Regions from separate parts of the Fulvivirga ulvae genome, predicted to be linked through region 3. Evidence: riboswitches for the same ligand, from Rfam matches in the RefSeq annotation. Region 3 holds a riboswitch; each other region holds the start of a gene.
What was found. Region 3 has a riboswitch for cobalamin ahead of LVD17_RS09230 (TonB-dependent receptor plug domain-containing protein). Riboswitches for the same ligand answer to the same signal wherever they lie in the genome.
Positions count from the first base shown of each region.

Region 1: another riboswitch for cobalamin. It lies ahead of metE (5-methyltetrahydropteroyltriglutamate--homocysteine S-methyltransferase); the one in region 3 lies ahead of LVD17_RS09230 (TonB-dependent receptor plug domain-containing protein).
Region 2: another riboswitch for cobalamin. It lies ahead of LVD17_RS05145 (TonB-dependent receptor plug domain-containing protein); the one in region 3 lies ahead of LVD17_RS09230 (TonB-dependent receptor plug domain-containing protein).

Region 1 is NZ_CP089981.1:4,096,724-4,107,685, reverse strand. Features, by position in the region: gene LVD17_RS28710 (hypothetical protein) at 1-101, shown strand, start outside; gene LVD17_RS17580 (LamG-like jellyroll fold domain-containing protein) at 298-2,604, shown strand; gene LVD17_RS17575 (class I SAM-dependent methyltransferase) at 2,639-4,252, opposite strand; gene LVD17_RS17570 (Type 1 glutamine amidotransferase-like domain-containing protein) at 4,495-5,133, shown strand; gene LVD17_RS17565 (VOC family protein) at 5,274-5,711, shown strand; cobalamin riboswitch at 6,206-6,410, shown strand; gene metE (5-methyltetrahydropteroyltriglutamate--homocysteine S-methyltransferase) at 6,580-8,907, shown strand; gene LVD17_RS17555 (cysteine-rich CWC family protein) at 8,991-9,221, shown strand; gene LVD17_RS17550 (caspase family protein) at 9,451-10,962, shown strand, end outside.
Region 2 is NZ_CP089981.1:1,234,393-1,245,354, forward strand. Features, by position in the region: gene meaB (methylmalonyl Co-A mutase-associated GTPase MeaB) at 1-161, shown strand, start outside; gene LVD17_RS05105 (Dph6-related ATP pyrophosphatase) at 156-869, opposite strand; gene cobC (alpha-ribazole phosphatase) at 879-1,424, opposite strand; gene LVD17_RS05115 (adenosylcobinamide-GDP ribazoletransferase) at 1,409-2,182, opposite strand; gene cobT (nicotinate-nucleotide--dimethylbenzimidazole phosphoribosyltransferase) at 2,179-3,231, opposite strand; gene LVD17_RS05125 (bifunctional adenosylcobinamide kinase/adenosylcobinamide-phosphate guanylyltransferase) at 3,233-3,736, opposite strand; gene LVD17_RS05130 (C1orf53 family protein) at 3,733-3,888, opposite strand; gene LVD17_RS05135 (acyl-CoA thioesterase) at 3,888-4,274, opposite strand; gene LVD17_RS05140 (YncE family protein) at 4,405-5,493, opposite strand; gene LVD17_RS05145 (TonB-dependent receptor plug domain-containing protein) at 5,507-7,423, opposite strand; cobalamin riboswitch at 7,524-7,762, opposite strand; gene LVD17_RS05150 (ABC transporter substrate-binding protein) at 7,832-8,968, shown strand; gene LVD17_RS05155 (iron chelate uptake ABC transporter family permease subunit) at 9,064-10,104, shown strand; gene LVD17_RS05160 (ABC transporter ATP-binding protein) at 10,101-10,962, shown strand, end outside.
Region 3 is NZ_CP089981.1:2,229,602-2,240,563, reverse strand. Features, by position in the region: gene LVD17_RS09250 (ABC transporter substrate-binding protein) at 1-593, shown strand, start outside; gene LVD17_RS09245 (iron chelate uptake ABC transporter family permease subunit) at 600-1,634, shown strand; gene LVD17_RS09240 (ABC transporter ATP-binding protein) at 1,641-2,639, shown strand; gene LVD17_RS09235 ((2Fe-2S) ferredoxin domain-containing protein) at 2,644-3,468, shown strand; cobalamin riboswitch at 3,529-3,735, shown strand; gene LVD17_RS09230 (TonB-dependent receptor plug domain-containing protein) at 3,845-6,073, shown strand; partial or broken gene LVD17_RS09225 (DUF7676 family protein) at 6,081-6,670, shown strand; gene LVD17_RS09220 (magnesium chelatase ATPase subunit I) at 6,676-7,611, shown strand; gene LVD17_RS09215 (VWA domain-containing protein) at 7,608-8,369, shown strand; gene bluB (5,6-dimethylbenzimidazole synthase) at 8,366-8,989, shown strand; gene LVD17_RS09205 (cobyrinic acid a,c-diamide synthase CobB) at 8,986-10,311, shown strand; gene LVD17_RS09200 (cob(I)yrinic acid a,c-diamide adenosyltransferase) at 10,308-10,901, shown strand; gene cobW (cobalamin biosynthesis protein CobW) at 10,909-10,962, shown strand, end outside.

The sequences.
Region 1 (10,962 bases), 1.9 Mb from region 3:
TTGAGTCTCAGGCAACCGGATTTTCTTATCTAACGCAGAGGTTGTACCGCGTGCTTATAAAGAAACATTCACCAGTAAATTCCTTAAATTGTAATGATTAAAATTTCAGTGGTTGAAGTATAAGTTTCAACTATAAAACTTCAATTTGGTCGTTTAAACACTTTTCACTTTCTTTATGAGCCCCAAAAATTAATTCCCCTTTTATGTATTATTAATTTTCATTTAAAATCATAGTCAGCCGGTTTTAATGAAATTATATGTTCAAACATTTATTATAGTAAACAAACAACTTATCATATGAAAGTAGCTCTCCGCTTAGCGGGTCTATTGGTTTTAATTTTTGCCGGAGCAATATCTTTTCAGAGCATGGCTCAACCCTTTGTCCATCCGGGCATACTGCACACGCAGTCTGATTTTGAAAGGATGAGAGAGAACGTGAATGCAGGAAAAGAGCCATGGAAATCTGGTTTCGAGGTGTTGGTGGCGAGTCCTTATGCAAAGCTTAGCTGGTCACCACGGCCGGCGGAAACTGTTTCAAGACATGGGACAGGTGATAATGTGGCAGTACTTTATAAGGATATTGCAGCGGCTTACCAGCATGCTTTGATGTGGAAAATCACCGGCAATACTGCTCATGGGGATAAAGCTGTAGAGATACTGAATGCCTGGTCGGTCACACATAAAACGCTGACAGGTAATACCGACCGGTATCTTGCCTCCGGACTTTTCGGTTACCAGTTTGCTAATGTCGCAGAGCTTATGCGTGACTATCCGGGCTTTGAGCTGCCCCGGTTTCAAAACTATATGCTGAATGTATTCTATTACCCTTTGGTAGAGCGCTTTTTACTGGGCAATGAACATGGTGCTGACCACAATGATGCATGCATCACAAACTACTGGGCCAACTGGGACTTATGCAATATGGCGGCTATGCTGGCTATCGGCATACTTTGCGACAACCGTGAAATATATAACAAAGGCATCAACTATTTCAAATATGGGGGTGGTAATGGTGCTATAAAGCATGTGGTCCCCCATTTATTTTCAGACCAACTGGGGCAGTGGCAGGAAAGTGGTCGTGATCAAGGGCATACGTTGTTAGGCGTTGGCCTGATGGCAAGCTTTTGCGAAATAGCCTGGAACCAGGGAGATGATATGTATGGGTATGATAACAACAGATTTAGAAAAGGGGCTGAATATGCTGCAAAGTATAATTACGGTGAAGAGGTGCCTTTCGCCAAGTATGTCTGGTATAGCTGGATCAACTGCCGGTACAACGAACACACGGTGGTGTCTAATGCAGGACGTGGAGAATATCGCGGTATATGGGAAATGATATACAACCACTACGGCAGGCGCCTGGGGCAGGCAGATAAAATCCCCTACATCACGGCCATGGTAGAAAAACAAAGACCTGAAAGTGGTCCCGGAGGCCACCCTACTACTTTTGATCAGCCCGGCCTGGGCACCCTAACCCGCTCTCTGGGAACTGACTGCAGCCCCACGTCCCTGACTCCTTATATGCAGATTGGTGGTGATCGTGTCCAGACTGCCTATGCAGCCATAGATTCCGGTGCCAGTGTTACTCTCAGTGTACAACCCACTGATGGAAGTATAAGCTGGAGCACGGGAGAAACGTCCCATGAGATCACCATCAGCGATATCACCAGTGACACCACATGTACCGTCAATTTCAAAAACAGTTGTGGTGCACTTTCTCAGCAAAGTTTCGTGATCAATATGAATTACCCTACCGGATTAATCGCTCACTATACCTTTGAACAAAATACGGACGATGTTTCAGGCAGTGAGCTGCACGCCGATAGTGTCAATGGGCCTGTGTTTGTGAGAGGTAAATTGAATGACGCCATCAGTCTGGATGGTGTGGATGATCACCTGCTGGTACCTGAAGGTATATTGAGCACTGCCGCTGATATGACGATCATGACGTGGGTAAAACTTGACGAAAACCATGACTGGTCACGTATATTCGATTTTGGCAATAACACCTCTGAATATATGTTCTTAACGGGCAATTCTGGAACAGGCACTTTACGGTTCGTGATCAAAAATGGCGATGAAGAACATCAAGTCAATACGGGTGCACTGCCTACCGGAAAGTGGGTACACGTAGCGGTGACCTTATTTGGAGATCAGTGCACTTTATATGTTGACGGTGAAGTGGCCAATACAAATAATTCTGTCACCTTCAACCCTTACGATCTGGGCAGCACAACAAATAACTTTATCGGTCGCTCACAATATCCGACTGACCCCTATCTGGATGGAAGCCTGGATGACTTCAGGATCTATAACTATGCTTTGTCCGCTTCAATGATCTATGAGCTATATGCGGCCAGTGTAGGATTAGATGTAACGGTTTATCCGAATCCGGCACGAGACCTGCTGTATATCCGCTCAAAAGGGTCGGGTATTTCAGAAGTCAGACTTTTTAATGTTTTAGGTATGGAGATTGACTGCCCGAAACAGGTTAAACCTGATCTGTCCACCATAGATATGCATTTTTTATCTCAGGGATTTTACTTTGTAAATGTTCATTTTGATAACAACCTTACGGAAACGGTTAAGATCGTAAAGAAGTAAGTTGCTTGAAAAACCGCCTATGCGAGGTATTCTGTCAGGCCTTGAACAGATTGATCGTCACTGTTGCCAATGCTGAGTCAGGGTACTTTCTGAATACCTCCTTGTCATGGGTAAGGCCTGCATCCTGAAGTACTTTGATAAACTCTTCGACCTCTACAATGTACTGGTCTGAGTAGCCGTGTGTAACATCGTACGCCGTGGCGGCTGTTTTACCCAGGTTCTCGGCTACCAGTTCAGGGCGGACTGTATGCAGTTCGATGAGCAGCAGGCCATATTGCTGCACATAAGGTGTCCATTTTTTAAAATGCTGTCTGAGAGACTCAGATACAAGGTTGTTATTCAACCTCCTGCCCTCACTGCAATACGCTCCGGTTGAGGTGCTGATCCGCAGGTTATCTTTCTTCTCCGGCTCCTCCCAAATACGGTTATGATCCAGAAAGGTGCGTACATTGAGTAAATCTTTCAGGTCAATATTGTAGGCCTCTTTCAGGTCAGAAGCTAGCACGTCCGGCTTACCGATATCTCCCCAAATGATCTTGGCCCAAATATCTGCCTGTATAAGGTTTGCCTTCGACACTTTCAGTGCAGCCTCATTATAGTCCACGCCGATCAACAGCAGGGGGTGTTCTTCGAGCACCCTGCCCCTGGAAGTCTGGTTTGCCACTACCCCGAATAGATGCTTCAAAAAGGCTCCGTTCCCACAGCCCATATCCAAAATTCCCTTCGGCTGTTCGTTGAGCGGTCTGTTGAATATCTCGATAATGATCTCGTCCACCACTTTAAAATAAGCGGCGTGGGCACCGCCACTCCCCCATACGTTCATTTCCCGGTCAACGTGCTTCTCATTCCCATTGGCATCCAGCCCTTTCAGTATAGTAGGGTCACCGAAAATAAGGTCGTTGAGCTTTCTGAGTGTGGGTATGTAAGAGACGGTAACTCCATAGGCGCTGGCCCGTCTGGCGAAAAACAGACCCTCCTCCGTAAATTCGTAAGTACCATTGATCTTGTTAAACCATTTTAGCTGGGTCAATATGTCCAGCAAGCGCCCGAACCCTTCTGCATCTTTGTGAAATTCCTCCGCCTTAAACCGGGTTTCCATAAAGTATTTATGAAACATGCCGCTCATACCCAGGTGAACCAGTGTAGGCCCGACTACTATCCCCTCAATGTGTGTCAGAATTTGTTGATGAACTTCCTCCTCCGTGACGGAAGCTGACGAAGATTGCTCATATTTATTCCCTAGTTTACTGAATATGTCTTCCAGCTTCAGAAAAGGCTCCATTTCAAATCGCCGGCTATGGTACTTTTCCGAAAGTATAAGCAGCTCTACAACATCTTTATACTTTGAAAAAAGTGTGAAAGCCGCTTCCGAGCGATCATTGGTTTCAAATGTAATGCTATCGGCTTCATTATCTATATGCTGTATGAGCCACCCCTGGGAGCACAAAGCCCTCAGCGCAACGTTCAGATATCCTTCATTAGCTTTAAATTGAGTGGCAATGGCGCGCAGGTCAGTCTTTTTTCTGGCCAGTAAAAAATCAGTTACGCCATGTGCTTTTAAAGCATATGCCGAGGGGGCAGTAACAATACCATCCAGATGCCGGAATATCCTGCTTCTGAGTACAGCCTGTTCTTTTTTTGATAGCATGATCTTCTTTAATAAAGTGAGAACTGTTTTGTTGGGAAATCAACCTGAATCGTGCGAACATTAGCTCAACAATAATTAAAATAGCAACTTTTCACACAGACGACAACGTCTTTTGCGAATCTTTTAAGGTTAATTTCAAACAGCATTTCTTCTTAGCCTCCCACAAAAATATTTAACTTCGACATGCCAGTTGGGATACTCAAAAACAAACACATGATAATCAAGACCATAAGCATTTCACATTGATAAGTAATATAAAACCAATATACCTGCTATCTGATAGTCAGCTGTTGTTTTCACGAGATACCACAGGACAGTATTTTCTGGCTTCTGTAAAAGACGATATCGGCAAAGTAAACATCAAAGCAGTCTACATCGGCTGGTCTAATGGCAATCAGCCTGAGTTTTACGAACTTTTTAAGGAAGGCATGAAGAACCTGCAAATAATGGATTGTAGGATGATTTCTTCTGAATTTACGGCAACCGACAAGCAAGACCTGCAACACGCTGACCTTATATTACTGGCCGGAGGTGATGTAATAGCGGGATGGGAAAGGTTATCAGAAACCGGAGCTGCCGGCATTATCAAAGAAAGATATGTGTCCGGGGCAGTTCTGATCGGCATATCAGCCGGTGCTATTCAATTAGGTGATCGGGTCCCCTTTGCAGCAGATAACGAGTCTGTAGAGATGATGAAGCTGGTGCCTTACATCATTGGTGCACATGATGAGGCCAATCAGTGGAGCGATCTGAAAAAGGCCGTGCATCTTTCAGGTACAGAAGGGATTGGCATTCCCTTTGGTACTGGTTTTAAATATTACTCAGACCAGCGTATTGAGATTATTAATAAGGATAAGGAGTTGTTTTACTATATAAGGTGATAGTTATAATAACAATTTGAACAGCAGATACCTACTGTTATATAAATTCCGCCGCTTTCGCCCCTGATCATTGGCGGATTTGCACACGCTGTCAGGTGGTTTATTCTTATATTTTTGCCTAAAACAAAATCAAAACAACCATGACAAAAATCAATCCCTATTTAAATTTCCCCGGTAATACGGAAGAGGCCTTCAACTTTTACCAATCTATTTTCGGAGGCGAATTCCTTGGTGGTATCATCCGGTTCGGCGATATGCCTATGGAGGGCCACGAGAACATGTCGGAAGAAGTTAAAAATAAAGTAATGCACATAGCGCTGCCCATCGGGGATGGCAATATGCTGATGGCCACTGATGCCTTGGAATCGATGGGACAGAAACTTTCGCAGGGCAACAATTTTTACATATCCGTATCGACCGACAGCAAAGATGAAGCACAGCGCATCTACGACAAACTTTCAGAAGGCGGTGCCATTGAAATGCCTATCGGTGATGTGCCCTGGGGTTCGTATTTCAGTATGTTTAAAGACAAGTTCGATGTACAGTGGATGGTAAGCTATGATTATCCAAAAGAGTAAGGAATATAAAAACACACCTTTCGTCCCGGTAGCAAAACCGGGACACCCCTCCTGCCGCCGACACCATACAGTGAACTTTCCTGATTAGAGCTCAAACACAAATCCAGCCCGGATAAGGGTGAAATTGCAATGAGGCAGTTTTATCTTATTTCGCTGGTAAGCTTACGTTGAGAGTTCTTGTTTTTCCGATTCACTCACTCCACTGGTTTTACGATTGATCACAATTTAGCTCTGAAGGTACGTATTGTAATCACCTCAAGAGGGATGGTAGTTATAGAAATATCTAAAATTCCAATATTACTTACCGTTTACCAGTCACCGATCACCATTTACTGTTCACCGTTCACTGTTCACCACTTACAAAAAGCTCCGGTTTCCGGACTTCCGACTTCGGACTTACTGAATACCAATTTGCCAACATTTTTAACCCCTCCTTTCCGGTTCTAAAAAATTTATTCCTAACTTTCCATTCAATAAGTTCTTTACTTGATTTCTTAATCAAAAACGGTAAGGGTTTTCGGTGAAAGCCGAAAATAATAGGGAATCGTGTGAAAATCACGAGCTGACGCGCAACTGTAATTCCGACCTCTTAAAGGGGTAGCGCTATTCTTGTTGACAAATGCCATTGTACTCAAAGCAGTATGAGAAGGCCGACAAGAATCGGAAAGCCAGGAGACCTGCCTTTATCGTCCTGTATATAACAGGATTTGACGATGCTTTCGCGATTTGAAGTATTAGCCAGAACAGATATTGATGCCACCTGGGTATAGGTGTGCACATACCTTTCTATCTATATTCATTAAAAGCATGGTGAAGTTGAGCTGAAGAGCTTTTAACTAATTATTCAAATTACTTAAAAGCTTAAGCTATGAAAACAAACAATTTGGGCTATCCGTCTATTGGAAGCCACCGTGAACTAAAAAAAGCCTGCGAGGCTTACTGGAAAGGCAAAATTTCGGTTGAAGAATTACTTGAAACCGGCAAAAACATCCGCACGCACAATTGGAAAATTCAAAAGAATGCAGGAATAGACCTGATCCCATCCGGTGACTTTTCTTTTTATGACCAGATATTGGATATGACTCTGACTGTTGGTGCCATTCCTGAACGATACAAGGAGCTAAAAAAAGACAATACAAAATCCAATCTGGATCTTTACTTTGCCATGGCCCGCGGTTATCAGCACGATGACCTGGATATTACTGCTATGGAAATGACTAAGTGGTTTGATACCAACTACCACTATATCGTGCCGGAATTCACTAATGACCAGCAGTTTTCACTTTCTTCAACAAAAATTTTTGATGAATACAAAGAAGCCAAAGCCAATGGCATAATTACCAAACCTGTAGTGCCTGGGCCCGTGTCTTACTTGCTACTCGGTAAAGAAAAGGAATCAGGGTTCCATAGGATAGAACTCATTGAGCAGCTGCTTCCTGTTTATCACGATATTTTCAGGCAGTTTACTGAATTAGGGGTGGAATATATTCAGGTAGATGAGCCTTACCTGGTAATGGATTTAACTGATAAAGAACGTGAGGCCCTTAAATATGCCTACCAGTCACTTAATGAGCAGTTTCCCCAGGTTAAGATCATACTAACCACCTACTTCGGAGACCTTGGTGACAATTTAGACCTGGCACTTTCATTACCCGTTGATACCCTGCATATCGATCTGATCCGCAGCCCTGAGCAACTGAACAACATCCTGAACTCGAAACAATTGCCTGTAAATCTCAATTTGTCATTAGGACTTGTGGATGGACGGAATATCTGGAAAAATGATTTCAGGCAATCCCTGGACACTATTCAAAAGGTGTCTGAAAAGATAGGAAAGGAGAGAATAACTATTGCCGCATCATGCTCGCTCCTGCACTCTCCATGTAATCTGGATCTTGAAAACGATAACGAGACTCTCTTACCGGAGCTAAAACAGTGGCTGGCATTTGCCAGACAGAAACTGGATGAAATCGTAATACTTAAAAACTTGTTGTCAGATGAAGTTGAAAATATTCACCTGCAGGAGTTTAATAGTAATGTCAATGCCATTAAAAGCAGGCAAACCTCAGAGTTGATCCATAATGAACAAGTTTCTCACAGACTCCATGCTGTTACCGAAAAAGACTTCAGGCGCAAGTCTGTGTTTCCGGAAAGAAAAGAGCTTCAGAACCAACTCCTTGAACTACCCCTCTTCCCTACTACCACCATTGGTTCATTTCCTCAGACTGCTGAGGTAAGGAAATGGCGGGCTGACTTTAAAAAGGGCAATGTAACCCAAAAGCAATATGATGCATTTCTAAAGCAGGAAATAGAGAAAGCCATCCGCTGGCAGGAAGATATAGAAATGGATGTATTGGTACACGGGGAGTTTGAGCGAAATGATATGGTGGAATACTTCGGCGAAAAGCTGGACGGCTTTGCTTTTACAAAGTATGGCTGGGTACAGAGCTATGGTTCAAGATGTGTAAAACCTCCCATTATTTACGGAGATGTTAAGCGTCCGGCGGCTATGACGGTTGAATGGACAGCCTATGCTCAAGCACTGACTGATAAGATTGTTAAAGGTATGCTAACGGGACCTGTTACCATTCTTCAGTGGTCATTTGTACGTAATGATCAGCCACGGGCCAAGACATGCCAGCAAATAGCACTGGCCATCAGAGATGAGGTTATAGACCTGGAAAAAGCAGGAATAGAAATAATACAGGTAGATGAACCTGCTATCCGTGAGGGGCTACCGTTGAGAAAATCTGACTGGACGGCTTATCTGGAGTGGGCTGTCGGCGCCTTCAGGCTGGCTACAAGTGGTGTGAATGATGGAACGCAGATCCACACCCATATGTGCTACTCAGAGTTTAATGACATTATCGAAAATATTGCAGCTATGGATGCCGATGTAATCACTATCGAGTGTTCACGTTCTCAGATGGAATTATTAGATGTCTTTGCCAGCTTTGAATATCCCAACGAAATCGGACCTGGGGTTTATGATATCCATTCGCCAAGGGTACCTTCCAGGGTTGAGATGCTGGCCTTGCTTGAAAAAGCAAAGAAAGTAATACCTGCAGAACGGCTTTGGGTAAACCCCGATTGTGGATTGAAAACACGTGACTGGAAAGAAACAAAAACTGCCCTGGTAGAAATGATAGCTGCCGCCAGGCAACTTCGGGAGCGTGTAAATGAAACTGTAGTCTAGGTTTTGTTTTTAAATGGAGTTAATTTTCTACTATTAATCCCATCCGGCAGGCCTTAAAAACCTGCCGGATATACTTGTTATGAATGAAGCATGAATTAAAATATTGTCCTCGGTGTAACGGCTCTTTTGAGTGCAAGGTAGGCTCCGTAGTACTATGCCAGTGCTCCACTGTAAAGTTGAGCCAGGAAGAGCGGAATTTCATCAATGATAAATATGAAGATTGCCTTTGTGCTGCCTGTATGGAAGCCCTGAGGGATGAATATAACCGGGAGAAATTTCAACTCAGACTCAAGAAAATAGGGTACGGTTTTTAAACAGATCTCTTCTCTACATTCTTTTTACCTTTTCAAAAAAACTCACCGTACAAATACAGATATGCAACGGCGGCTCTGCCAAACTGCCGATGGCTCATTTTACGGCAATGCTCCACCTTAACCGGGCCAGGTTGCCGGTAGCACCAAAAGCCGGCTCTACATATTTCAATATCCCTTTTCATTACCATTCATTTTTTATTAAATTGGCGAATCCATTTCGCCCCATTTTATGAGATCTATAGCTGCAATACTCCTTTTTATTTTATCCGCAATTTCATTGCAATTACATGCTCAGTCAAGCAATGAAAAAAGGCTGGCCCTGATTATTGGCAATGCTGAATATCAAAATGCCAATAAGCTTTTAAATCCTGTTAATGACGCCCGATCCATGAAAAAGGCTCTGACCGGTCTGGGCTTTGAGGTCATGCAATACGAAAATCTGACACAGCGTGAAATGAAGCAGGTAATAGATGAGTTTGGCCGTAAGCTGGAAGCCTATGACGTTGGACTGTTTTATTTTGCGGGCCATGGTATACAAGCTAATGGCAATAACTACCTCATTCCGGTAGAAACAAACCTTACCAATGAACAGCAGATAGAATACGACTGTGTGCGCGCTGACCGTGTTTTGGGATTAATGGAATATGCCAAAAGCAAAGTCAATATTGTAATTTTAGATGCCTGCCGTAACAATCCTTTCAAAAGAAGTTGGAGCCGCTCTGCCCAGGGAGAAGGCCTTGCCTTTATGAATGCCCCCAGTGGTTCTTTGATTGCCTATGCCACCGCTCCCGGAAAAACCGCCTCTGATGGTTCCGGCAGTAACGGACTTTATACCGAGGCTTTGCTGAAAAACCTTTTCACCCCTGACCTCACCATTTTACAGGTATTTCAGAATGTAAGAAAATCCGTGGTTGACCAGTCGGCCAGGCAACAGATCCCGTGGGAATCGACTTCTCTGATCGGAGACTTCTATTTTAATAAAACTCAGGCCGGAGCCAACGAGCAGGAACCCAAAAAGAAGCTGGTTGCCAAAGAAACCAGCGATGTAACCACTACATCAACATCATCCATAAACTCTCGGGCCATCTGGAAATCCGACGAAAAAACATGGCATTTGCTGGATAATAAAGTACAGATAGCTTCCCGCACCAAATATTCTTACGCAGATGACGACCTGTTGGCTTATGACCCTGAAACAGGAACTTCTTATTTGTTACCCGGCTATACGCACCTTACCGACAATGTATTCAGGCCTGCAGAGATCCTCTCTGAAAGGGATCAATACTTTTGGAGGTCTAAAGATCTTAGCTTTTATGTCTACGACAAAGGTACCAGCATCAGCACTGAAATAGTCCACTCCAAGTCTGATGATGATCTTCTGGTATATCATCCACTGACCAATGCCACACTGCTCCTGGAAAGATACTACCAGTTGCAGGACAATAAATTGCGCCCGGCAAGGATTATCTCCCAATCAGACAATATATTCTGGAAATCCAAAGACAATAAATACCTCTTTTTTATTAAGGGGGAGCAGGTAGCCAGTACTACTTCTTCCGCCGCGGTCAATAACGACCTGCTCGTTTATCATGAAAAAAACGGCTCCAGTTATATTTTAAAGAATTTTTATAACCTGCAGGATGATCAGCTTCGTTCTGCCATGCTCATCAGTGATCATAAAGATGTTTTCTGGTCAGCCTTCAATAACAAGTTCCACCTTTATGTCAAAGGCAAAGATGTA
Region 2 (10,962 bases), 1.0 Mb from region 3:
ACCAGAACATCAACTGGATGCACGAAACCATAGGCTTTCTGCTAAAAAACAATTTTTACCACAAACCCGAAGTAGCCGAGCGTATACCTGAAATGGAGAAGCAGGTTGGTTTGGGTGAAATCACTCCCCAGGCAGCAGCAAGGGAGCTGATCAGATTATAGAAGCTCCTGAAACCAAAAGCTGGACTTCATTGGGGTGAGACCGCCGTCATCTTCTTTTTTGTTGTACTCGTAGCTTTTTTCCACCACATCGCCCAGGCGAAAATCAACTCGCTTACGAAACACCGGGCCAGCATAAACGAAAGTATGGAACTCACCATTTTCACCACAAGGGTCTACGCCATCTGCTAGACGGTTGAGCCATTCCGCATCGATCGTCTTTCCTACCTGCTCTTTGTCAAACATAGCGGCATTAGCGGCACATACCACCGTTCTAAAACCATCTGCCACAAACTCTTCGACCAGTTGTTGTGTGTCTTCTTTCCATATCGGATATACACCTTTCATGCCTGCCGAACTTAATTGTTTATCACGATAGGCCTTCAGGTCTTCAAGAAAAATGTCACCATACATGATGTGATTTATCCCTTCTTCTTTTTTGGCCATGCAGAAGTTTTTAATTACACGCTCATAGGCTTCATGTGAATTATCTTTGGGCAGGTAGATCTTTTCCAGAGGAATGCCAAGGGCCTCAGCCTGGACTTCAATCAAATGTTCGTGCACTCCATGCAAGCCAACCCTTTTTAATTCGGAGTCAAAAACAGTATGCAGGCTTCTGATATCGTATGCCCCGGTCTCCATGACACGGAATAAGGCATAAGCAGAGTCTTTTCCTCCGCTCCAGCTAATAGTTATTGGTGTTTTAGGCATTTGATCTTATCAATTACTTGTAAAAACCTGTTCATTCAACTCCACTTTTACCACATCTCCGTAGGTTAATGGTCTTTCAAAGGCTCTTGTCAAGGGCAGGCCTTCTACATGGCAGAGAACGATCCGGATAACCACGCTGTGCGTGATTACGGCCACTCGTTTATAATCTTTAGCTACCAGCTCTGAAAAAAAAGCTTTGACCCGCTCATTCATTGCCGCCATGCTTTCACCCGATGGCACGGTAACATTAACAAAATCTTTCATCCACGGGTCAATATGTGCTTTGGGGATGTCATCCCACTTTTTCATTTCCCAGTCGCCGAAGTTAAACTCCATCAACCGGTGGTCAGTGGAAAAATCCTCAGTAAGGTGCATGGTAAGGTGCATGCATCGTTTCAGGGGACTCGTATAATAGGCATCAAACTGGCCTGGCAGCTTTCCAGCCACGGTTTGGAACTCCTCTTGCCAGGTCTCTACCAGATCAAGGTCGGACTGACCATAGCAAACTCCTTTTTCTATGTGTGGGGTGGTATGTCGGATCAGATAAACTTCCATAAAACAAACATTGAAAGATAGAAAATTATTTCTGTTACCTGTTGCGTAGCTCCGAGGCAATCGCCGGTATATCCTTCAATCCACTTATAAAAATAACGATACAAAAACCAGGTAGCCAGCAGAACAGGAAAAAGTATGAGCCAATACCACGGGCTCTGTAGCCGTATTATGGGCAACAACCCTATAACAATGGCAACCACAAAATTGATTGCCGATAATTTTTTGGCCACAGGTTTTACTTTGCTGCTGGCATCTTCCCTTGAATATTCACCAAAGTATATTATAAAAACAGGCGCCAGCCTGCTTACGGTATGCGCAGCGATCAATATGCCGAAAAGCAGCCCTGTTTGCACTTGTTGCGCTATGGCTGAAACCAGCGAGAATTTCATCAGTAAAATGAGTGCAAGCCCCGTTACCCCATACGCACCTATAAGGCTGTCTTTCATGATCGCAAGGATCTTTGATTTTGTCCAGCCTCCTCCAAATCCATCGCACACATCAGCGAAGCCATCTTCATGAAAAGCCCCGGTGATGAGTATACCTGTAACCATAGATAATATAACGGCTACCGATGCCGGAAAAATGAACATAGCCAGCCACAGCACCAGAGCCGATGCGCTACCGACCAGCCACCCGATCAAGGGAAAATATTTTGTGCACTGATTGAGGTATTCTGCCGAATGATCCACCCATTTCGGGCATGGGATACGGGTATAGAACATCAGCGCGGTAAAAAACAGCCGGACTTCGTGTTTCATACCGGCTTCACTTCGTCTTTTTCAGAAACGCCGGCCTCCTCAAAAGAGGCCATTTCATTGAGAAAATTAACGGCTGACTGAATTACCGGATAGGCCACTGCCGCACCTGTACCCTCACCAAGCCTCATATTGAGATGAAGAATAGGTTTTGCATCCAGGAAATCAAGGGCCTTTTTATGGCCGGGTTCTTCAGAAACGTGGCAGAAGATGGCATAATCAAGTATAGCAGGCTGTAGCGCATGCGCCACCAGAAAAGCTGATGTGGCTATAAAACCATCTACCAGTACTACCATACCCAGCTCAGCGGCCTTCATCATGGCGCCGGCCATCATCGCGATCTCGAACCCTCCGAATGTGGTCAGTATATCTATGCTGTCACTTTCGGGTGATAGTCTGTGAAAGTTCAGGGCATTTTGAAGTATATCTATCTTTTTCTGCCACTGGGACTCGTTCAAACCTGTTCCTTTGCCCACACAATCTGCCAAAGGCAACTGGCAAAGCAGGCTGGTGAGCATGCTGGCTGAGGATGTGTTGCCAATGCCCATCTCACCAAAGCCAATAATGTTGCTGCCGGACTGGGAAATTTTAAAGGTCACTTCCTCTCCTGACTTAAAGGCCTGTCCGCATGCTTCCAGGCTCATGGCCTTCTCTGACAAAAAGCTGGCAGTGCCTTTTCCAACCGGTTTTTGTATAAGGTTAGGGTAATCGGGAAGGTCTGCATTAACGCCCGCATCTACAATGTGTAGCTCAATATTGTGCTGTTTGCAAAATACATTAATGGCAGCACCTCCATGAAGGAAATTCTGTACCATCTGTACGGTTACCTCCTGCGGAAAAGCACTGACCCCCTCCCGCGCTATGCCATGATCGGCTGCAAATACTACCATACCCGGCTTTGTCAAATGCGGTGCATCCGTTTGCTGGATAAGAGCTACCCGAAGTGCGATTTCCTCCAGGGCACCCAACGCTCCCAGTGGCTTGGTTTTGTGGTCTATTTTATGCTGAATTTTGCTCAGTATCTCGCGGTTGCATGGTTTTATACTTGCCATATCATTTAACTTTTAAAGGGATTCCTGAAACCATAAAGTACGCTTCCGTTGCATTTGCTGCAATAAATTGATTGATCCAGCCCTGGCACTCCACAAAATCGCGCCCGGCCTTGGTACTGGCATGCAGGCCCATGCCCAGCTCATTTGTAATGATGATCAGTACGCCTTGATAATCAAAAAGCTTAGCCACCTCTGCTCTCGCCTCTTTCATTATGGCTTCTTTATCGCCTTTGTATTTTGAAAAGTAATTGGTGAGCCATAGCGTAATACAGTCTACTACCACTACTCCATGTTCAGGCAATACCTTTGCAAGCTCAAACTGCTCTTCGATATTCGTCCAACGCTCATCCCGCTCCTGCTTGTGCCGCTTCACCCTTTCTTCAAAATCATCGTCCCAGATCTTGGAGGTTGCCAGGTAATAGGGTGTATCTGTTTTGGAAAGTGCCAGCTCCTGAGCATACCTGCTCTTCCCACTCCTTTCCCCGCCTGATATGAAAATGATCATTTTTTCTTCTTTTTAAAACCATAGGGACAATGCCTGCACCCACTCTGGCAGCAATAACCCCGTTTGAGGTGATAGGCCTCAGTGAATACATACAAGCCATTTTCAATGTAATACATCGGCTCTTCCTCCTTGCTCCCCTTCCCGCTTTGCATTACAGTACGCTCACCGGTTTTTTATCATCATCAATAGCCACAAAGGTGAATTCACCCTGAATAGCATTCTCCCTGTCTTCACTGTACATCTGCTCAATGAAAATATCAACCTGCACTTTCAGGCTTGTTTTACCCACATGGGATACCGTACCGATCAGCTCGACCAATGTGCCTGCCGGTATAGGATGTTTAAAATCCACTCGTTCTGAAGAAACAGTAACTACACGCTTCCGGGAAAACCGGGTGGCCGTAATAAAAGCCACTTCGTCCATCAGTTGCAATGCCGTACCTCCAAATAGGGTATCGTAATGGTTGGTGGTGTTGGGAAAAACAGCTTTGAAAATTGAGGTTTTCGATTTTTCTATTCTTGTGGCAATATCGGTCATATAATCATTGGTTAGTTGTAAACCCATTCTATAGAAGCCTTAATTACTTCATGCCCACAAACTTAATCCAAATAGGATTGATAAAAGCAGGGTATTAAAGCCTCTACAAAATGTCTCTGGTTTATCTTAATTATTTAAATGCGCATCCGTTAGGTGCAATACCTGCAGTGTATTGGTCGATCAGCTTACCTGTATTATCATATCGGTAGACTGTACCGGCCGAGCTAAAGTTAGGAGCCTCAGTTCCAATCACATTGTCGGTTGAAGGGTCGACAGAAAGGCCATAAAAGGACTTATCGATAAATGGTGAAGCGGGTAACTCAGTGGCGTCGATGCTCATGGTATATACTGCACCTGAATAGTTGAAATAGAGCTGGTCTGCTGCATTGTTCATCACCAGTCTGCCAAGCCCCGTATATACGCTGGCTGCATCTAACTTCAGGGCTACTTCATCATTTACAATTTTAGCAAGGAAAGCAGGGGTGCTGTTGGCCTCATCCACTGACCAGTCAGGATTGTAAACTGTCTTGCCACTACCTGTTACCCAAATATTATTGTTTCGGTCTACTTTCAATGCTGAAGGATTATCCCCAACAGTAATGCTACCAACAACCTGGTCGGTATTAATATCAACGATCACAACTTTATTGTCGTATCCCCAGCCTCCGTTGTTGGCTACATATATTTTATTTCCTAACCTGACCATTTCATTAGCTCCCTGGCCAACGTCAATGGTTTTGGTAACTTCAAGAGCATTCAGGTCGATAACTTTAACCGTTCCTGTTACGCCGTCTGCACCCCAATCCGTTACATAGCCCTTATTTTGGTCTATACCAAGAAAATACCGTGGGGAAACTATCCCTGCATCCTTGTTAATTGTTCCCAATGAACCGAAATTCTCAGCATTAATAACCTCAATCTTACCTGAGTTTTGAACTACAATATAACCATTACCATTATAGATGCTCATTGATTGCGCCTGATCCCCCAAGGGCCTTTCCGCATTTTCAAGAAATACATCATTGATCATAGTATTGGTAGCCTTGTCAAAATATGAAAGGCTGGCGTCGCCATTGCCAAATCCGCCTTCATTGATCACAAAAAAGCCTTCCTGACCAGGCAATGGCCCCACACTGTCATCATCAGAACATGACGCGAACAAGCTGGAGGTGGCCACTAAAAGGCCAAATAATACGCGTTTTAAAAACTGGTTTTTCATTTTGGTTTATTCTCTAATTAAATTGATATATGATACTTAAATGATAGTTCCTTCGTGGCATAGGCCGTGCATTACGGATCTCATAGTCTTCGTTAAAGGCATTTTTTACCTGACCTGAGATTCTTAATGTATGTTTTTGAGATAACAAGAACTTATAAGAAGCTGAAACTCCGGTCAGTGTGTAAGGGTCTATTGATCTTCTATTATCTCCGGTAACATATTGCTCGCCTATATAGAGCTGGTTTATTCCTAATGTGAAATGTGCATGGACTAAATTCAGCGAAGCCTTCCCTTGATGCAAAGGCGTATAGATTACCTGTTTATCCAATTCTTGTAGATTACCGCCCTCACTGATCTCCTGCTTGGTGGATTTTGTATAACTATAATTGCCCCAAAACTGTAGCTTCCAGTCGTCTGACAGTCTGTATCCATATTTTAAAATAAGCTCTGCCCCTCGTGCCCAGATTTTCTGCACATTGACCGGGCTCCATACTGATTCTACTTCCACCCACTGAATCCATTGTGAAATGGTATTACTATAGCCTGTTAATTCAACGGAAAGTTGTGAGTTACCAAACCGCTTTTCAGATAATATACCCAGTTCCGTACTCCACCCCAGCTCGGGTTCCAGATCAGGGTTACCAACTGCTCCGGCCCCTTTCCAGTACAGGTCATTGAAAGTAGGGATTCGATAGCTGCGGGCCACCTTTGATTTCAAAGAGAAGTCGTTATTTAGCGAGTAGTTCAATCCCAGGGAGGGCATCACTGGTGAAAGGTCACCATCACTCAATGTCTCCCTCAAGCCCAGGTTGGCCTCCAGCCTTTCCGCAAATAGCCTTTTGGCTGAAACATACAGGCCTGTCTGGTTTCTGGAAGGTATTTCACCTGCATAACTGTCCACCTCCGCCTGATCGTAAGTGTTGTTTATACCTGCATCGAGCCATGTAGATTTATCCAGTTTATAAGTAGCTTCAATCTCACTGACCCATGACAGGGATTGTGTGGTGGACACTTCGGTTAATTTGTCGTCGTAGTCCAGGTGGTGGACCAATAAAGCCGATTGTCCGCGGAACATCCTTTTACTGTTTTGGCTCTTCCACTTTAAAACCGCTCTGTGAAATTCATCAGCCTGGGTTTCCCTTGCATCACCTGAGGCAGAAGCCGGGTCCGGAATATGTACCAGGTTGTCCTGATACCAATATTTCAGGCTTATATCACTGTTTCCATTGAGTTGGTAGTATAATTCTGACAATATACCATGCTGATCGATGGAGGCATTGTTTTGCTCCTCTTCCCGGGTTGTGTAACGGTTGAAATAGGTAAAATCATTGTCGGCATGGTTCACAAAGCCACGTATAGATGCCCGCACTTTTTGATGTTTCCAGTTGACATTCGCGCCCGTATAGGTACTGCCAAAACTGCCTATTTGCTGAAATATCTTACCACCAAAGCCTTCCTGCATTGCAGCCTCCGTACCAAGATGAATGGCCCCACCCAGGGTACCCGAGCCGAAAAGGGACCCTGCACCACCATACTGGAGAGATACGTCATCCACAAAGCTTACTGGCATTAAAGTGAGGTCAAGGCTACCGTTGGTCGGACTTTGCAGGTTTATACCTTCCCAAAAAACAGCAGTATGATTACTTCCAGTGCCTCTTACAGAAGGAGTTGAAAGTCCACTCACACCATAAGACCTGATATTGGCTCCTGACAAATTGGTCAATAACTCAGACAGGTTACTGTACTCCGTAGCTTCTCTCTGTACAGGTGAAATTTTCTCCACCTTTTCACCAATGGTAAACTTCTCCAGACGCGTTCCCTCAATGCTGATCTCATCCAGAACCAACGCCGTGGTATCTTCCTGGGCAGCCACATGCTGAACGAAGATGCCTGTAACCAAAGGTAATAATAGAATTCGCAGATAACTCATTCGACAACGTGTTAATGAGCCTTAAATAGAAGCCATTAAGAAATGGGCGAAATGATGGATAACATAGCGTTCACTTCTTAAAGCCTCAACTCCCGAAGGCCCAGATATAAAACTATTGGCAGGTCTCCTGGCTTACCCGACTTTGAGGACCTTCCCATCCCGACAGGTCAGGACAGTGGCAAAGATGATCAAAGCGTATTATCTGTACTGGTGTACAGGTCGGGATTACAGTTGCGGGGACAGCTCCGGAATGATCAGTAACACACTGAGGCACCGGATTCCCTTTTCATCATGATATGCCGTAAGGACTGATCATGAACCAATAATCGGCTCAAAGTTAGGAAAGAATTGAATAGCTCTAAACAAAATGGTTAATATTGTTCTGTATTCAACTAAAAGCACCGACCGATGAAGTTAAAGGTTCTGATTATTGTTTTTTCCATTTTAGCCATAGCCTGCAACCACTCTGATAAGGAGCGGAAAAGCAAAGAAATATTAACAGAAACTCCTGTTAATATTCAGTATGCCACTGGTTTCAGGGTTTCTTTAAAAGAAGGTTATCCTTTTGTGGAGGTACCCAGGCCCTATCAGGGTGCGGAAGAAGGTTTTAAATATTTGCTCGTGCCCAGAGGAGAGGAAATTCCGGCACACGACCGCGATGTTCAGATAGTGGAAGTGCCCATAAAAAGCATTGTCTGTACCTCTACCACGCATATTCCCTTGCTTGACTATATTAATGAAACGCAGAGCCTGACAGGCTTTACTACTACAGACTACATCAGCTCTGCTAACATGCGCAGCAGAATTGATTCCGGTTATGTAACTGAGCTGGGCATAGATAAGGAAATGAACATTGAGCGCCTGCTGGAGCTGGATCCCGAGGCTGTAATGGCCTATACAATTACCGGCGACTATGGACAGTTCCGCAAGATGAACCAGGCCGGAATACCGGTACTTATCAATGCGGAATACCTTGAGCGGCATCCTCTGGGACGTGCGGAGTGGATTAAATTCATGGCTTTGTTTTTTAACAAAACAGACATGGCAGACTCTGTGTTCAACGCTATTGAAAGTAACTACAATACAATGAGAGCAAAAGCCGCAAAGGCAGACTCCATGCCTACCTTATATAGTGGTGTGGTCTACGGTGATACCTGGTACCTCCCGGGCGGGGAAAACAATGCGGCTAAGTTGTTTGCCGATGCCGGAGCCAATTATTTGTGGCAGGACTCAACCACCGGATTTCTGGAATTAAGCTTTGAGTCGGTTTATGAAAAGGCACATGATGCTGACTACTGGGTGGGAGTTGCCTCTTATAATTCACTGGAAGAGATCAAACAGGCCGACCAAAGGTACTCCCGGTTTGATGCTTTTAAAAATGGAAATGTGTACAGCTACAATGCACGCATAGGAGCCACAGGCGGCAATGAATACCTCGAGCTTGGCTACCTCAGGCCTGACCTGATCCTGGCCGACCTGATAAGGATCTTCCACCCTGAATTACTGCCAGATAATGAGCTTTACTTTTACGAAAAGCTGAACTAAGAAACGGTGTAACCCAACAGACTTAAAGGGTATAAGCAAAAGTTGCTAGATTTACGGGTATTAAAAATGAAGGATGAATCAAAAAACACCGCTGATTGAATAGATCGTACACCATAAAATTAACATTGCTGCTGCCATTTTCGATTTTGGTATTATTCGTCGTGAATATCAGCCTGGGCAGTGTTTCCATTCCTTTTGATGAAATATTGAATGTGCTGACGGGCAGTGTTGCGAGCAAAAATAGCTGGACAAACATCATCCTTAATTTCCGGCTACCCAAAGCAATTACTGCCATAGCTGTGGGCGCGGCATTATCCATCAGCGGCCTGCTGATGCAAACGCTTTTCAGAAATCCTCTTGCAGGACCTTTTGTACTAGGCATTAGCTCGGGTGCAAGTCTGGGTGTGGCGCTACTGCTACTGGCGGGTATCTCCATCACCGGGAGCCTTGTTGCCTCCGGGCTTACAAGCTGGCTGGTGGTATCCGCCGCAAGTTTGGGCTCTGCACTGGTGCTACTGTTGGTAGTAGTTGTTTCGCTGAAAATTCGTGACAGCATGACGCTGCTCATCATTGGCCTTATGTTTGGCAGCCTGACCGGGGCAATAGTTAGTATTTTGCAGTTTTTCAGTAGTGGGGAGGAAATTCAAGTATACCTTTTCTGGACGTTTGGAAGTCTGGGCGGACTCAATTGGGACGAAATCACTGTACTCTGGATTATTGCCGGTTTGGGTATAGCCATTGCTTTTATAATGGTAAAACCACTCAACGCTCTGCTCTTAAGTGAAAACTATGCTCAAAGTATGGGGATCAACATCAAAACTTCCCGCTTTTGGATCATTATCAGCACCAGTCTGCTTGCGGGAAGTATTACAGCTTTCTGCGGTCCCATTGCTTTTATCGGAATCGCCATCCCTCACCTTACCCGGCTGCTGTTCAATACCTCCAATCATAAGATATTAATCCCTGCCGTAGCCATGGGTGGCATTATCGTCATGTTGATCTGCGACATTATTTCGCAGCTTCCCGGCAGTGAGCATGTGTTACCCATCAATGCCATAACTTCACTTTTTGGCGCTCCGGTGGTCATCTGGGTAATATTGCGCAGGGGCAGCATTAAACACTCTTTTTCGGGATGACAGAAGTAGACAACAACGATATCGCCCTGGCAATTAAAGATCTTGCCGTAGGTTATCACACCAAAAAGAGGGAGCTGGTGGTGTTGAAAAATATCAACCTCCACCTCAAACATGGAGAGCTGGTTTGCTTTATGGGACCTAATGGAGTGGGAAAATCGACTTTGCTACGAACCATCGCAGGAGTACAAAAACCTTTAGCCGGTGAGGTCAGAATTGAAGATGTTGACCTCTCTACTATTTCAATTGCGGAGCTATCTACTAAAATGAGCGTGGTGCTCACGGATGGTATCAATGCCGGAAATATGACCGGTTGGGAGCTTGTAGGGTTGGGCAGGTATCCTTATCTGGGCTGGCGGGTTGATTTTAGTAATAATGATCTTCGAAAAATTGAAGAGTCCATTACCCTCGCACAGGTATCGGCATACGTGGATAAGAAAGTGCATGAGCTTAGCGACGGTCAATTGCAGAAAATGATGATTGCGCGGGCACTATGCCAGGACACCCCGATCATGATACTGGATGAACCTACAGCCCACCTTGACCTGAACAACCGGGTGGCTATCATCAACTTACTGAAAGACCTGACGCGTAAAACAGGGAAATCCATACTGATAGCCACGCACGAACTCGACCTGGCCCTGCAATCGGCTGACCGCCTGTGGCTGGCAGGTCATCAGGCGCCGGTCATTTCAGGGTTCCCTGAAGATATGGTGCTTAACGGAGCCATTGACAGGGTGTTTGAGCTCAAAGGTTTTGACCTTAAAACCGGTCAATTGAAAAAGAAAAGCCTGGGCAAGAAGGTTTCGCTGCAAGGGGCAGGCTATCAATATCTCTGGACAAAAAATGCTCTGGAAAGAA
Region 3 (10,962 bases):
CTTATAATATTGAATGGATGGAAAGCTCGCCACTTGCCAGGGCCGAATGGCTAAAATTTATGGCAGCCTTTCTTGAAAAGGATGCTATGGCAGATAGCATTTTCAATCATATCGAAGATGAGTATGAACAAATAAAAGCAGAAGCCATTGCTGTGAGTGACAAACCTTCTGTACTCGCAGGGGCCAAATACAAAGACACCTGGTCCATGCCCGGAGGCAATAGCTATGCAGCACAACTTTTAAAAGATGCCAACGCCTCTTACTATTGGTTCTCAGATAAGTCAAGAGGAAGCATACCATTAAGCTTTGAAACGGTTATAGACAAACAACTCAATGCCGATATCTGGATCAATCCCGGAGGTTTTACCGAGCTCGCCGAATTTATCGATCACGATGAAAGATATACCCGGTTCTCGGCTTTTCAGCAAAAGAAAGTTTATAACATATATGGCCGCATTAATGAAACAGGAGCCAACGACTATTGGGAAACAGGTCTGGTCAATCCACATCTAATACTTAAGGATTTAATAAAGATTATACATCCAGAGAAATTCCCTGATCACCAGCTTATCTATTATAAAAAACTCAATTAATCCTCCATGAGATTTGTCCCTTCCAAATACATAGCATTCTATACCCTCGCTATAATACTCCTGATCATCCTGTTCTTGCTGGATATTCGATATGGCACAGTCAACATACCTCTCGATCAGGTAATGAAATCGTTGACAGGCAAACCGCTCGAAAAGGAAAGCTGGGGGTTTATTATTACTGAATTTCGACTACCCAAAGCCTTGACGGCTCTCCTGGTTGGGTCGGGCTTGTCAGTGGCGGGGCTTCTGATGCAGACTTTATTCAGAAACCCTTTGGCAGGGCCATTTGTACTCGGTATCAGCAACGGAGCCAGCCTGGGAGTGGCGCTATTGGTCATGTCGGGCAGTTCCGTTTTCAATATACTATACCAGTTAGGAAATTGGGGAGTAGTAGTCGCAGCCGTATTGGGTTCTTCCGCAGTACTCTCATTTGTACTTTTAGTTTCCGCAAAGGTTAAAGACAATGTTTCACTTCTTATCGTTGGACTCATGGTGGGGAGTGCCAGCGGTGCGATTGTTAGCGTGCTTCAATTTTTTAGCGACGCTGAATTAATACAGGCATATGTCATATGGACGTTTGGGAGTCTGGCTGGAGTATCCTGGGAGCAGTTACAAATTTTAACTCCGATTGTACTTCTCGGCATATTGTTAGCATTCATCTCTCAAAAGCAACTGAATACCTTTTTGCTGGGGGAGCAGTATGCAAGAGGGCTGGGCATATCTATAAAAAAGTATCGAATCGTTGTAATTATAGCCTCTTGTTTACTTGCAGGAAGCATTACAGCATTTTGTGGACCCGTGGCCTTTATTGGCTTAGCCATTCCTCATATTGCAAGAGCTGTTTTTCAAACCGCCAATCACAGTATTCTCATACCCTCGGTTATATTAATCGGATCTATAGTTATGCTGATTTGCGATATGATCGCTCAAATGCCTGGTGAGCAAACCACCCTGCCCATCAATGCAGTAACCGCACTGCTTGGTGCCCCGATCGTAATTTCGGTCGTTATCCGTTCGCGAATGATGAAAACTTCAATATAAATAGCCATGATACTGGAAACCAAAAACTTATCTATAGGTTATCGAAAGCAGGCCCTCATCCAAAACCTCAATCTCCACCTTAAGCAGGGAGAACTGACCTGCCTTTTAGGGCCAAACGGTATAGGCAAGTCTACCCTTTTACATACGCTTACCGGCGTAATACCAGCAGTGTCAGGCGAAGCCTTCATTCAAGGGCAAGCTATCAATAAACTAACTCCACGGCAACTGGCCACTTGCATTGGCATGGTGCTTTCTCAAAAACTAACTCCGGTCAACCTAACTGTTTTTGAAATAGTTGCCTTGGGCAGAACACCCTACACCAACTGGTTAGGGCACCTTACCAAGCAGGACCAGATGGCCATACAAGTAGCTATGGAACTGGTAAAAGTTGAGGACTTCTCTTCCAGGTTCATCGGGGAGCTAAGCGATGGAGAACGACAACGTGTCATGATAGCCAAAGCTCTGGCACAGGATACACCGTTGCTGGTATTAGATGAGCCAACGGCACATCTGGATGTGAATAACCGGGTAAACCTGCTCACATTACTGAAGACATTGGCTAAGGAAACAGATAAAGCCATTCTGCTCTCTACCCATGAATTGGAAATGGCCATTCAGCTGGCTGACTCTGTTTGGCTCATTACAGAAGATCGAAACGTAATCGCCGGATCTGCCGAAGACCTGGTGCTGGCGGGCATGATGGAGAAAACCTTCAAAGGTGAAAATGTAGAGTTCGATAACCAGACCGGAAACTTTAAAATCAAATACGGACTCAACAAGCAAGTGAGTTTGCATGGCATGGGAACCACCGCTATCTGGACCAGAAAAGCTTTGGAAAAAGAGGGGTTTGAAATACTGGACAACGGCTACTGCGATATTCAAATTCATATAGGCCAGCATTCGGATAATAACTGGCTCATCAAAGCCAATAATAGCGAAGTGGAACTTAACTCCATACAAGAGCTGAAAACAGAACTAAGATCGATAACACAATATCAAAACTAACGGTATGGGAAAAGACCTGGGAAAAACTTCACACTGCATATTATTTTGCAACGGCGGATCGTGCAAAAGAAAAGGAGCTGAGGAGATCACATCAGAAATCAGGGCCTACATGAAGTCCGAGGGACTTTATAATCAGGTCCACACAGTAAAAACCATGTGTAATGGCCGGTGCGAAGATGCACCGACACTGATCGTAATGCCGGAAAACACCTGGTATAAAAACCTGACCGTAGAGAAGGGTATCGAATTGGTGGAGCAACATATTAAACTGGGCAAGCCGGTTAACAAAAACATCCTGTATGCTCCCGGTATGTCGCAGGTGGCATCAGACAACCCGCTTGCACCTCCCGAAGCCAAGTTTTTTGAAGAAGCAAACGATGCTGAGTTGGGTTTGGTATTCATGGCAAAGGCTGACCCTTGGGAGCAAAATCTCTACCCGATGCTCAAAGATATTTTTCAAAAGTATAAGGATGATGTTGAGCTGGTTATACCGCAGGTGTCACCAAAGGCTGTCAGCATTCCTGCAACCGTACAATTGAATTACGATCACAAATGGTTTACAGCCAGCACTGCCCAATGGCAGGTACAGTTAGCCATAGGTATACCTTCTAAAGATGATGGAATCGCTTACAAAAAACGTAGAATAGGCACTGCCGAAGCCTTTAGGTCTATAGACCAAAACCAGTATGGTGTCCGGTTTAAGAGTAAGGTTGGAGAAACCCAGCTTTTGGTATTTGACAACAGCAATGAAAAGCTGTTTTGGAGACACTTTTGCAAAATTTATTTGGAAATTAATGAGCCTGGCATGGTGGCTGTTACCAGTATTTGACAAAGTAAAAACTGCTTGTCATAATTAAGATGAACAGATCATCATTGTCAGTAATTTTTATACATTTGTTACGCTTTTGGTTTCCGGATTAGTTTCCGGAATTAAAAGGGAATCCTGTTAAAATCAGGAGCTATCTCCGTAGCTGTGTGTCCTGTTTCTATTAGAATCATGGCATTTGTTAACCAAGCCACTGTCCTAAAATATTGGGATGGGAAGGCAACAAATGTCGGGACGAGCCAGAAGACCTGCCTAAAGTATAATATTCATAGCTTTCGGACGAAAGGCTCATGGGTCGGTTCTAATTTATTTTAGGTACTTCCTCACATCGCTATTCTTCCTTTTGCTATGGTTTAGTAATTATTTAAACCATTGTAAAATGAAAAAAACATTCTTAGGATGCCTTTGCTTCCTATTATCCCTCTGCACCATGAGGGGCCATGCTCAATCTGACACTACTTCAAATGCTTTCTCACGAGAATTAGAGGAAATTGTAATTTCCGCCTCACGCGTGAAAGCCAAAGAAGAAGATCTGCCTCAACAGGTACAGGTCATCACAGACACTGAAATTCAGCAATCCGGCTCAAAAGATGTTGCTGACGTACTTAAAAAGAAAGCTGGTGTAGACGTGATCCAATACCCGGGCCTGCTTTCAGGTATAGGCATAAGAGGGTATCGCCCACAGTTTTCCGGCTTGAACCAGCGCAGCTTATTGCTGATCGACGGCCGACCTGCCGGCGCCACCAACCTGGCAACTATAGACCTCGATAACATTGAAAGTATTGAGGTGATCAAAGGAGCCGCCTCCTCATTGTACGGCTCTCAGGCCATGGGAGGTGTGGTGAATATTGTTACCAAAAAATCGGTAGGTGAAATCAAAAAATCGCTCTACGCCAGTTTTGGTAGCTATAATACTTTTGAGCTAGGCTTAAACGTAGGAGGAAACCTAAGTGAGCAACTGGACTTTGATATAAACCTGAAGCATCTTCAACAAGATAAAGACTACCGCCACGGACATGATAACCTCTTCAGGGATAAATTTGGCTGGGACGAAGCTACCAGAACATACTATAGCACCGATTATGAAGTAGATTCCACCACCGTGGCCAATGACGTTTATGGTGATGGTGAAGAGCGGGAATACACCACCTATCAATACCAAAGTGGTGGCATTCGCTTCGGATATCAATTTCACAGAAACTGGAGAGCCTCCATAAGTGGTACATTCTTTTCCGCAAGTAACGTGCAAACCCCGGGAGATTATTTTTACGGCAATACCAGCCAAAGCCTTAAAAACCCTTACCGCTACGGTGCAGACCTGAAAGTTGAGGGTAAAATAAATACCAATCACCAGATATCTTTAAGGGCCTATAATAGTTTGGAATATTCCGATTACAGGTCAGTAAGTGCAGGGATTGTTTCAGACTACGTTACCTCAAAGAGAACTAATAAATGGGTGGGCTTTCAATTGCAGGGCAGCTATAACATTGGTAAACACATATTAACCTATGGTTTTGATTATAACAGGTCTAACACGACATCGGAAAGTTTCAATTCAAATGATGGCTCAGAAAAAGCGCCCAACTCACCAAACTACGGTATTTACTCAACGGCCATATTTGCCCAGGCTCACCTGAAACTTTTGAATGACAAGTTATTCGCCACACTCGGAACCCGGGTAGATAACATCACCTTCGATGTAAAGGAGACCCGGTTTTTAGATACTTATAAAGGTGCCGAGGAGTCGCACCAGGTATTCAATCCTAGTCTTGGACTAAAATACAAACTCCCAAAAAACTTTGATATACATGCAAGTGCAGGGAGTGCATTCGTAACTCCGGATGCCTATAACGTGGCAGGCTATAGTATCAGCGGACCAGGTAGGGAAGTTAATGTTAAGGGCAAGGTAAACATTTCCTATGGCAACCCTGATTTAGAGCCGGAAAGGGGCATCACAATAGATGGAGGCGTAGGCTACTTAAATAAAAAGAACGGGTTAAGTGCCGATGTTACCTATTTCAGCACCCGCGTAAAGGACCGCATCACTCAAGGGCCAACAGTAACATCAAATACAATCGAGATTACCCATGAGGGCGACACCATAGCCTCCACCACTACCTACATCAATGCAGAAGCTGCTACCATGTCCGGCCTGGAAACTTCAGTATCCTGGGATTTTGGTGCACTGGCAGGTTACGAATATTCCTTCAAAATATTTGTAAATGCGGTAAAATATATCAAACTGGAAGAAGAATTCCGTAATACCGCATATACTCAGGAAAATAAAATATCAACCAAGAAGGTGCACAATGTAGCGGACCTGACGCTTACCTATGGCCTGGAATACACCAACTATAAGTTTGATGCCCGCCTGGCTGCCCGGTATGTAGGCAGCCGATATGATACGGACTGGACGGATTATATCAACCGGCCGGAAATAGAATATCCGGCTTTTATGTTGCTTGATTTCTCCATCGCCTTTCCGGTAAATGAAAATGGCAGACTCATGATATTGGCCAATAACATCACCGATGAAAACTATTACGAAAAGCGAGGTTTTAACATGCCCGGCCGCAATATGCAGGTAAAATACACCCACAATTTCTAATTAAGATATGCTGATGAATACCATAGAAAAACCCCAAACCATAACTACGCTGGACGGCGCTCAGGAGGAAGTATTTCCTGTGGCATGTGAAGAGGAAATACTATTTGATCTTTTAGAAGACATCTTCAGCAACTACTGGCAGCAAATTCGTTTTGGCACTCTGTGTCAGGGTGCCGCCTGGGAGGTAGGTGCCCCTAACGCTCCTACCAAAATCTCGCTACTCGATGGATATCTGACCGTTGATTTTGGCCCCTGGCATTTTCATGTCTGTATTGGAGAAAACAATGGTACACGCCAGGCCCCAACTTCAGAGGAATTGAAAAAGCTACGCAAATGTAGCCGTGCAGAATTTTACAGGCGACTAAATAAGGATGGCAACCCTTCAAGTTGGGATTCAGAAGCTTCAATGGAGCAGGCGAGAATCAGATCACTGTATTCTTTCCCAACCCATATTATGACCTCTTCCCCAAGTTTAAAAGGCAAAAAGATCCTAAATGGGAAAAACTGGACATGTGGAATACGCTAAGAAATAAACACCTGGGGCTTGAAGAAGACCCGAAAGATACACAGGGAGGTTTCAAAGCCTGCACAAGTTAATTCAGATGAAAAACAAAAGATTATTTCCGTTTTCGGCTATTGTAGGGCAGGATGATTTCAAACTGGCACTCACGCTTTGCGTTATTGACCCCACCATAGGCGGAGTGCTGGCTTATGGAGATAAAGGAACTGGTAAAACAACACTGGTCAGGTCATTGGCCCAACTGATGAGTGACGATGAGCAGCCCTTTCCGTTCATCAACCTCCCGATTGGCGCCACGGAAGACAGGGTGCTCGGGCATGTGGATATAGAAAAACTGATCAACGATAAAAAGCAGGTTGTACAGAAAGGTCTCCTGGCGCAGGCTCATGGTGGTATTTTATATATCGATGAGATCAACCTGCTCAATGACTACCTGATGGACATATTACTCGATGCTTCATCAACAGGCAGCTACTTCCTGGAAAGGGACGGGATATCGCATACTTTTGAAAGTTCGTTTTGCCTGGCAGGGACTATGAATCCTGAAGAGGGTGATTTAAGACCTCAATTGCAAGATCGCTTTGGCCTTTGCCTGGATATCTCCACACCTGTAGATCCAGAAATACGTATAGCCATTACCAAAAGCAGGGTTGAGTTTGACACAAACCCTGAAGTGTTTTGTGAACGCTTTAAAGAAAATGATCAGGTACTGAAGTCCAGTATTATTCAGGCCAGGACTTCGCTGAGTGATGTTGAAATACCGGAAACCTGCATTGCCGAAGCATCAAAAATAGCCCTTGAACATCAGGTAGAAGGTATGAGAGCGGATATCCTTATTATAAAGACCGCCCGGGCATATGCCGCACTGCATAACAGATCGGCCATTGAAAACGAAGACATTCAAAAAGTAGCGCCTTTCGTACTCAGGCATCGATCGCAAAAGCAACCAAATGCCAAACCAAACAACGGCTCTGCACCGCAAGATGACGCAAAAAAAAAGCCCCGTCTGATCTTATGAATGCTAATAACACATCCGGAAACAGATCGCCTGAACAGCAATTCAATGCAATGGTCACCCATGCTAGTTTATCCTTGCGACCGGATGGGGGTCAAAAATCCAAACATGGGTTCGAGATCAAAGATGTAACCTCTGGTGACCATACCCTTAAACCCAGCCATCGGTTTGTACAAACACGCGATCTGCTGCAAACAGTCAACCATTATTTACTGCACGATCGGTTTGAGTTAAAACAAAAGAAGACTTCCCATAATGCTGCTCCACTTATAATTTTCCTCATAGACTCCAGCAGCTCCATGGCGAAGAATAAAATGATTGCTTATGTAAAAGGGCTGATAGAGAACACCGCTAAAAAACATAACCGACAGTCTTTAAAATATGCTTTGATTGCTTTGCTACAAGGCGAGTCTCAGCTCATATTTCCTCCGGGCAAAAGTAAAGAGTTGCTCTTTCAGTCGCTTGAAGATCTAAAAACCGGCGGGCAAACCAATATGGCCTCGGGTATTCGAAAAGTTTATGAGGTGATTAGAAAGCAAAAGGGCTCCGACATAGTTAAGCTTTTCATTTTAACAGATGGAAAAATTAATAAAGGCAAAACATCAACTCCGTTTGAAGAAGCAGTACAACTACACAAACAGCTGCTTGGCTCCTTAAAGTCTGTAACGGTTGTCGATACCGAATCAGGTTTTGTGAAACTTCAAATGGCGAAAGATTTTGCTAATAGTATAAAAGCCAATTACAAAACACTTGAGATATGATGGACTTGTACGATGTAATATTCAAAAGAAGAGATACACGACACTTTACCTCAGAACCTGTACCCGATGAAGTACTGGAAAAGGCACTGCAAGCAGGGCATGCCGCCCCGTCTGTAGGTTTATCTGAGCCATCAAGGTATTACATCATAGAAGATCAGCCACTAAAACAGAAAATCAAAAACCTGTTTGACTCCTCGCGCCAGCAGGCCGAAAATCAAATAGCAGACCCGGACAAACTGGACAAACACCAATCTCTTAAACTGGAAGCGATCACCTCGGCACCCGTCGGCCTGGTAATAGCTACCGACCTATCCGTGCTGGATGAATATGTGATTGGCACCATAGGCACTTCCGAGACCTTAACCTGGAGCACGGCCTGTGCCATACAAAACATCTGGCTTTCCCTCACGGAGCAAGGGTACTCCATGGGGTGGGTCTCCATATTAGACTATATAGCGTTTAAGGAGCTCTTAAATTTACCTGAAATCGTAAAACCACTTGGATATTTCTGCATAGGCAAACCCGCAGATGACTATGATAACCGTCCTATGCTGGAAACGCACAACTGGAAGAGAAAAAGCTCTGCTCCACATGTAGTTAAAATAACTCAGGGGCTATGAATAAACCTCAGTTTGTCATAGCAGCGCCAACCAGCAACGCTGGAAAAACCACATTAACACTGGGCTTGTTGCGGGCACTTTGTAATCGGGGGCAGCGGGTACATCCGTTCAAGTGTGGACCTGATTATATAGATCCCAAATTTCATCAGTTGGCCGCTAAGCACTTAAGCCGAAACCTTGATCTGTATATGATGGATGACGGTGAGCTGGAGTCATGTTATAACAGACACCTTCAATCCGCAGACATGGCCTGTATTGAAGGTGTGATGGGACTATTTGACGGCGCACGTAAAGCCGCTGGAAGCACCGCCGAAATTGCCAAAAAACTGCAACTCCCTGTGGTGCTGATTGTCAACGCCAAAGCCGTGGCCTATTCAGTGGCTCCCTTACTCTATGGCTTTAAAAACTTTGACAGCGAGGTGGAAATTGCCGGAGTAATCTTCAATCAGGTAAATACCGAAAGTCATTATCAGTTTTTAAAAGATGCCTGCGATGATGTCGGGGTTACCGCTTTGGGTTATTTGCCGTGGGTAGATAAAATCGAAATACCCTCCAGACACCTGGGCCTTTCTATTGCAAACCTCTCCACGTACGAACCCACTATAGAGCTGATTGCCGGGCAGCTTGAAAAAACGGTTGATATAGAACTGCTATTAAAACTTACCAACAGACCATCTCAGGAAGTTGTAAACCCTCCAACGGAAGCATCCGGGCCAAACTTAAAAATAGCAATCGCCCAAGATGAAGCATTTAATTTTACTTACCAGCAGAATTTGGAAACTCTCGAAGCCATGGGAGAGGTAAAATTTTTCAGTCCATTGCACGACGATGCCTTGCCGGAAGCTGATCTCACCTATCTACCGGGAGGCTACCCTGAGTGCTATCTGGAGCAACTTTCTGCCAACACCAAAATGTTGGAAAGTATCAAAAACTATGCAACTAACCATGGCCGCATCATTGCCGAATGCGGTGGATTAATGTATCTGAGTCGATCAATCATAGATGAAGAGGGGCGCACATTTTCCATGTCAGGAGTATTTGATTTCTACACGTCGATGGAGCATTCAAAGCTGAGTCTGGGTTACAGAGAATTGCCCCTTGAGCATGGCTGTTTAAAAGGACACGAATTTCACTATTCCACCATTTTTAATGATCAGGACACTGCCTTTACAGGCGGCCTCCTTAGTGCCAGAGACCTTCCGGTAAATACTAAAATTTATCGGTACAAGCGTGTACTGGCATCCTATGTACATTTCTACTTAGGCTCAGTTCAACATGTCAATCAATTATTAAACTTAACCATAACCACTATACAAACATGAAAATATACACTCGTAAAGGAGACAAAGGCCATACAGGCGTATTTGGAGGGAAAAGAGAGTTTAAAAATTCTCCCAGAATAGAATGCCTGGGCACACTTGATGAAGCCAACTCCACTATTGGACTACTCAGAGCAAAGCTGGGAGATGACCACGAATGGCAACCCAACTTACATAAAATTCAAAAAGACTTGATGGACATGATGTCTCACCTGGCCAGGCCATCTATCTCCACAAAGGAAAACAAAAACGCAAGACCCACGGATGGCGCTGAATTTTGTGAAGCCTGGATCGATGAAATGGAAAATGATATGTCCAGTCCATCAGACTATTTTCTGCTACCCGGAGGAAACGAAATTTCTGCGCTTTGCCATGTAGTGCGCACGCAGATCAGGCGTGGAGAGCGCAGGCTGGTATCCCTCATTCATGAAGATCCCGAGTGTGTGGAAGATTACGTGTCGGGCTATATCAACCGATTATCCGACCTGTTTTTCACCATGGCTCGCAGCGAAATGGACAAGCACGGCGTGGCGGAAGAAAAATGGAACCTGTTTTTATACAAACGCAAAAAATCAACAACAGAAGTTAAATAAGTAACCCATGAAAAAAATACCTATTACCATCATCACCGGATTTCTCGGTGTAGGAAAAACC